2 regions of the Neobacillus sp. GCM10027624 genome follow, and region 2 is predicted to be linked to the other one. Evidence: riboswitches for the same ligand, from Rfam matches in the RefSeq annotation. Region 2 holds a riboswitch; the other holds the start of a gene.

Region 1 (3,415 bases), on a different contig from region 2:
ATATTGTTTTTTAATGTTTGTTCTACATCTGCGCCTTTTGCGATTTGTTCTGCCATGAAATCAGGTGTATGTTTAGCTGCAGCTATTGGTGCAGCAAACCAGTTATAATTCCCCTTTGCTCCTACTGAAAAACCACCCGTTGAATGATCTGCTGTTGCAACCACCAATGTATGCTTGTCTTTTTTAGCAAAATCAATTGCCGCTTTAAACGCATTTTCGAAGTCTTCCATTTCGCTCATCGCAGAAACAATGTCATTGTCATGACCTGCCCAGTCGATTTGGCTTCCTTCAACCATCAGGAAAAAACCCTTTTTATTATTACTTAATTTACTTAACGCAGTTTCTGTCATCTCTTTCAAGGATGGTGTAGATGCCTCTCGATCCAGCATTTTAGGTAAGCCTTCAGGGGCAAACAATCCAAGCACTTTAGTTTGTTTACTTTTTAACATTTCATTCTTATTCGTTACATAATCATAACCATCTTTTTGGAATTCCTTTGTTAAATCACGGTCAGAACGGACCAAGTTGTTAACTCCACCGCCAAGCATCACATCGATTTTGTGATGACCTTTGATTTTTTCATCAAAATAATCGTCCGCGATGGCATCCATATTTTTACGATTTTTTTCATGGGCACCAAAGGCTGCAGGTGTGGCATGAGCAATCTGGCAAGTCACAACGAATCCAGTGGATTTACCTTTTTCTTTAGCCGCTTCCAGAACGGATTTTACCGGTGAGCCATTACGGTCAACACCAATAGCCGAATTGTAGGTTTTGACACCTGTTGCCATAGCTGTACCTGCAGCAGCTGAATCCGTTACATTATGCTTCGGATCATCCGAATAGGTCATTTGCTGCCCAACTAGGTATGGATCAAACGCGGTTGGCTCAAACTTTTTTGTGGCCGGATTATCCTTAAAATAACGATATGCAGTGGTATAGGAGCCCCCCATTCCATCTCCGATTAAAAAAATAATGTTGTTAATTTCTGCTCGTTCGGCATGTACTCCGTGATGAATGGTACCGAGTATGGTTCCAACTGCTGCAATAGAAAGTGTGGCTATGGTTAAAAATTTTTTTCGCAAAATCTCTCCTCCTAAATTTCATTATATAGGTTCAGTTTCCCCTTTAAATTTATAATCATAAGGAATTTACCTTTTTGGGTAATCTAACATTAAAAAGGGTATGTAATAAAAGAAATTTCTTTTGCGATATACACATACAATCAATTATTAATGAGAAATGTTAAATACATTTACTGGAGGGAAACCTGTGTTTTTATCCTATCCTATTTTAGCCGCCCTTTTAGGGATGTTGATTGCTCAATTCGTAAAGATCCCCATTCATTTTTTAACCACTGGAGAAGTAAGATGGAATCTAATGTTCAGCACTGGCGGTATGCCAAGCTCCCATACCGCAACAATTATTTCCTTAACGACAGCGATTGGGCTCACCTCTGGGTTTAAATCAAATGAGTTTGCCATTTGTGTAGTGATGTCTGCGATTGTCATGCATGATGCGACGGGTGTCCGCCGTCATGCTGGATACCATGCGGAGGTTTTAAATAAATTGTTAGTTGATTTTAACGCTTTGGTTGAAACCTTGAAGAACCCTAATTTGAAAAAAACAGAATCCCGAGCAAAGCTTAAGGAGCTTTTAGGACATCAACCGGCTGAGGTATTTTTTGGAGCCATCACGGGAATCATCGTAGGTTTCCTAGTCTACCTTATTTATCCATTTCGAGTTTAGCAATAAATGGTTTATTGAATATATTTAAAAGTTATGATATTCTCAAATTAACAAGAAGGAAAATGCAGTGACTGACGACAACCGTGGAATTGACCACATGGGAGCTGCATTTTATACGGTCGGGTCGTCTGGGCAGAGATAGGGATTTTTTTCCTATCTCTTTTATTATTTAGGAGGGTTTTTTTCAATGGAAAAAGTCATTTTAGATGGACAACTCGTAGCAACAAATATTAAAGATGCTTTAAAAGATAAAGTAAACGTTCTAAAGGAAAAAGGAGTTACTCCTTGCCTTGCCACTATTCTAGTCGGAGATGATCCTTCATCAGCGACATATGTAAAAATGAAGGGTAATGCTTGTGAGAAGGTTGGAATTAAATCATTACGGATTCATCTTCCTAAGGAAACACAAACAGATGATTTATTAAAAACGATTGATGAATTAAACCAAGATAATTCTGTTCATGGGATTCTTCTTCAACATCCAGTGCCGGCACAGATTGATGAGCGAAAAGCGTTTGAGTCCATTGATATTCGAAAGGATGTTGATGGGGTAACAAGCAGAGGCTATGGTGAAACAGCTTTAGGATTCGGAAAATATCCATCATGTACTCCTGCAGCTATCATGGAAATTATTAATTTTTATAATATACCCGTTGAGGGAAAACATGCGGTTGTTGTTGGTAGAAGCCCAATTCTTGGGAAACCTGTATCTGCCTTACTCTTAAATGCCGATGCTACAGTTACTACTTGTCATTCACGCACTACAAATCTACCTGAAATCGTAAAACAAGCAGATATTGTTGTTGCAGCTGTTGGTAAACCTAATTTTATTCAAGGAGACTGGATCAAAGAAGGTGCAGTAATCTTGGATGCTGGGTATAATAAAGGCAATATCGGTGATGTGGATTACGATGCTTGTTATGAAAAAGCTAGTGCAATTACACCTGTTCCTGGCGGCGTGGGTCCTGTGACAATTTCGATGCTGTTAAAGCATACTGTAAAGTCTGCTGAGGAAACTCTTCAAAACTAAAATAATTGAGTTGAGCTGTTTTTTTGGCTCAACTCTTTTTTTGCAATTTCATTAACCTTAAGTATGCATTTATCATCTTCACGGGTAATGTAACGCCTTTCCTTTTACCTCAAGATCACTTTTTTCCTCTTCACGGGTAATGCAACTCCTTTCCTTTTCCTCGAGATCACTTTTTTTCCTCTTCACGGGCAATGCAACTCCTTTCCTTTTACCTCGAGATCACTTTTTTTCCTCTTCACGGGTAATGCAACGCCTTTCCTTTTACCTCGAGATCACTTTTTTCCTCTTCACGGGTAATGCAACGCCTTTCCTTTTACCTCGAGATCACTTTTTTCCTCTTCACGGGTAATGCAACGCCTTTCCTTTTACCTCGAGATCACTTTTTTCCTCTTCACGGGTATTGCAACGCCCTCCCTTTTACCTCGAGATCACTTTTTTCCTCTTCACGGGTAATGCAAATACATTCTTTTTCAAGAGATTTACTGTTTCCCAGTCTCTCGACGCACAACCGGTGCTACTTCCGTTGCTAACCGCTCAATATTCTCCGCTACCTTCTCAAACGGCATTCCGCCAATGTCCATTTGAGCAATAAACCGCTGGTGCCCAAAAAGCTCGTATTGATAGAGAATTTTTTCA
Region 2 (3,415 bases):
AGATAGGTTTGAGCACGTTTGTGGAAACAACTCCGGACGTTCAAACAGGTGAGGTCATCAGCCATGCCCAACGTATTCGTGAAGTAGTTGAGGAAATTGTCCTAGCCGATCAGGTTGGACTGGATGTTTTTGGAGTTGGTGAACATCACCGGAAAGATTATGCGGCTTCTTCCCCTGCCGTCGTGCTGGCTGCTGCAGCCTCACAGACAAAACGGATACGGCTGACAAGCGCCGTTACGGTGTTATCTTCAGCGGACCCGGTACGTGTGTTCCAGGACTTTGCCACGCTCGATGCTATTTCGAACGGGCGGGCTGAGATTATGGCAGGCCGGGGATCTTTTATCGAATCTTTCCCGCTGTTCGGCTATGATTTAAAAGACTATGATGAACTTTTTGAAGAAAAGCTCGAGTTATTATTGAGAATACGTGAATCTGAAAAAGTAACATGGGGCGGCGGGCATCGTCCGGCCATTCCAAATTTAGGAATCTATCCACGGCCGGTGCAAAATCCATTGCCGGTTTGGATTGGCAGCGGCGGGAATACACAATCGGCTATCCGAGCCGGAATGCTTGGACTGCCGCTTGTTCTCGCCATTATTGGCGGAAGCCCGCTGCAATTTGCACCGCTTGTAAAGCTTTATAAAAGAGCTGCAGAAAAGGCTGGTCATGATGTATCTAAGCTTCCTGTCGCATCACATTCACATGGCTTTATTGCAGAAGATACAGAGACGGCTGCAGACAAGTCTTTCCCATCCACCCAGCAGGCGATGAATGTGCTTGGGCGGGAGCGCGGCTGGGGGCATTACAGCCGGGCAAGCTTTGATGCTGCAAGAAGCTTTGAAGGGGCATTGTACGTTGGCGATCCGGAAACGGTTGCCGAAAAGATTATTCATCTCCGCAAACATGTAGGAATCACACGTTTTATGCTCCATACACCGGTTGGAACCATGCCCCATGAAGATGTCATGAAAGCAATCGAGCTGTTGGGGACAAAAGTGGCACCTCGTGTTCGAGAGAAAATTTCAAACTGGGAAAAGGAACTATAACTGGTAAAATCAAAATTTTTTAAATTAAGTAATTAATTTAGTTGATGGTTTAAAAGGAACTTGTTAAAATGGAGGAAATGAAAAGGCTATGTGTAACTGGCGAAGCGCGGAGAACCGTGAGGGAGCACATAGTATCGCAGCCGTTCGCCTGGGCAGAGGTAAGGGAATATACCCCTTGCCTCTTTCTGTTTATTAGGAGGAGATAAAAAGGAAATAACTGTTGACTAGCGTGAATATTTTTGATTATTTATAATAGTCTATAAGATTTTAAATCTAATAAAACAAAAGAGGCGAAACGTAAATGAGCACAGTAACAGTAGAAAAAATCAAAACGATTAAAACTTTAAATGCTATTGCAGAAAGCGGGCTAAAAGTTTTCAATAAGGATTCTTTTATAATCGACAATGAAAATGAAAATCCAGATGCATTTGTTGTTCGAAGCTTCAATATGCATTCATTAGAATTCGGCGATCAATTAAAGGCGATTGCTCGTGCCGGTGCAGGGGTAAATAATATTCCGGTTGATAAATGTACGGAGCAAGGAATTGTTGTTTTTAATACTCCTGGTGCCAATGCAAACGCAGTAAAAGAAATGGTCCTAACCTCTTTAATTGCTTCATCCCGTAATCTTTTTGCTGGTATTGCTTGGACAAAGGGGTTAGAAGTTGAAGGTGACCAAATTCCGAAGCTAGTGGAAGCAGGAAAGAAGCAATTTGTTGGAAAAGAAATTAAAGGGAAAACTTTAGGTGTCATTGGATTAGGTGCTATCGGTGCGCTTGTAGCAAATGATGCACTTGATTTAGACATGGATGTCATCGGCTTTGATCCGTTCATTTCTGTAGATACGGCTTGGAACCTGTCCCGCAATGTACAACGTGCTATGACAATTGAACAGTTGTACGCGGAATCTGATTATATTACAGTACATGTGCCATTTACTCCTGATACAAAAGGAATGTTTAATAAAGAAACATTTAGCATCATGAAGCCGGGTGTGCATATTTTGAACTTCTCCCGCGGTGAGCTGGTAAATGAAGTGGATATGGCGGTTGCGCTTGAAGATGGAATCGTTGGTGAGTACATCACAGACTTTCCGAATGAAAATGTATTGCAAATGAAAAATACCATTGCCATCCCGCATTTAGGTGCATCAACACAGGAATCAGAAGAAAACTGTGCGATTATGGCATCACGCCAGGTGAAAGAATTTTTGGAGACTGGAAACATTAAGAACTCTGTGAACTTTCCAAATGCATCTTTACCATACACTGGAAAGACACGAGTAACAGCTTTCCACCGAAATGTTCCGAACATGGTTGGACAAATAACTTCTGCTATTTCAAGCTATGAGTTGAACATCGCTGACATGGTAAACAGAAGCCGCGGTGACTATGCTTATACAATGATTGATATTGATAACGAAGTAAACGGTGATATTCTTCCTGCGATAGAAGAGAAAATTAATCAAATCGAAGGAATTGTAACAGCACGTATTATATAATCGGGAAAGCCTTAACTCTGTAAGTGAGTTAGGGCTTTTTTCCTTTTTTAATGCCAAATAGTGGTTCTTAATGGTTTCTTAACTTATCCTATGGTAGCATTTAATAGTATTTTAATTAAATTTTAATATAAGGGGTAAGTTTTTTATAATGAAAGATATTCTAATCAGATCGGGCATATCGCCACTTGATACATTTGATGCACCACATATGATTGTGAATAATTCCATCGGCGGAAACGTAGGGAATCTTGTTTATGCCTTTAGTGTGTTCCGTACATTAATGACAGAAGAAACAACGATTACACCGGATTATTATGATATTGACCCAGATAAGGCCGATGAAATCAATGAAAAGTATAGTTGTTACATTATTCCATTGGCTGATGCCTTCCGAAATGACTTTGTTTCATCCTTACGTAAATATACGAAATTAATCAAAAAACTGACAATCCCAGTTGTGGTGATTGGTGTAGGTTTGCGTGCTCCATTTGAACCAAAGCTAAATGAGGGCTTCCCTTTTGATGGTGATGTCAAAGCGTTTGTTAGTGCTGTACTAGAAAAGTCAGGAATGATTGGTGTCAGAGGCGAAATTACCTCTCAATATCTGTCAAAATTAGGTTTTCGCGAAGATATAGACCATACGGTTATTGGTTGCCCTTCCATGTATGCCTTTGGCAGAGAATTACAGATACGTGAAACGAATATCACAACCGATTCAATGGTTTGTGTTAATTCATCACGCCTTTCTCCAAAAAATGTACTTGATTTTATTACAAGAGGTATGGATGATTTTCCTAACCATTATTTTATTCCACAATGGCTGAAGGAAATGAGGCTTACTTTTGCCGGGGCGCCTGCTATAGCCGGA

The links. A riboswitch is a leader RNA that binds a small molecule or an ion and turns the genes downstream of it on or off. The one in region 2 is predicted to bind ZMP and ZTP.
Region 1: it holds a riboswitch for ZMP and ZTP, as region 2 does, so the genes downstream of both, ACFQZ9_RS21495 (bifunctional 5,10-methylenetetrahydrofolate dehydrogenase/5,10-methenyltetrahydrofolate cyclohydrolase) here and ACFQZ9_RS13775 (phosphoglycerate dehydrogenase) in region 2, are expected to answer to the same signal.

What each region holds. Positions count from the first base shown of each region.
Region 1 is NZ_JBHTHD010000013.1:95,337-98,751, reverse strand. Features, by position in the region: gene ACFQZ9_RS21505 (alkaline phosphatase) at 1-1,049, opposite strand, end outside; gene ACFQZ9_RS21500 (divergent PAP2 family protein) at 1,273-1,749, shown strand; ZMP/ZTP riboswitch at 1,807-1,890, shown strand; gene ACFQZ9_RS21495 (bifunctional 5,10-methylenetetrahydrofolate dehydrogenase/5,10-methenyltetrahydrofolate cyclohydrolase) at 1,937-2,779, shown strand; gene ACFQZ9_RS21490 (LLM class oxidoreductase) at 3,259-3,415, opposite strand, start outside.
Region 2 is NZ_JBHTHD010000008.1:526,727-530,141, reverse strand. Features, by position in the region: gene ACFQZ9_RS13780 (LLM class flavin-dependent oxidoreductase) at 1-1,046, shown strand, start outside; ZMP/ZTP riboswitch at 1,129-1,207, shown strand; gene ACFQZ9_RS13775 (phosphoglycerate dehydrogenase) at 1,348-2,547, shown strand; gene ACFQZ9_RS13770 (polysaccharide pyruvyl transferase family protein) at 2,696-3,415, shown strand, end outside.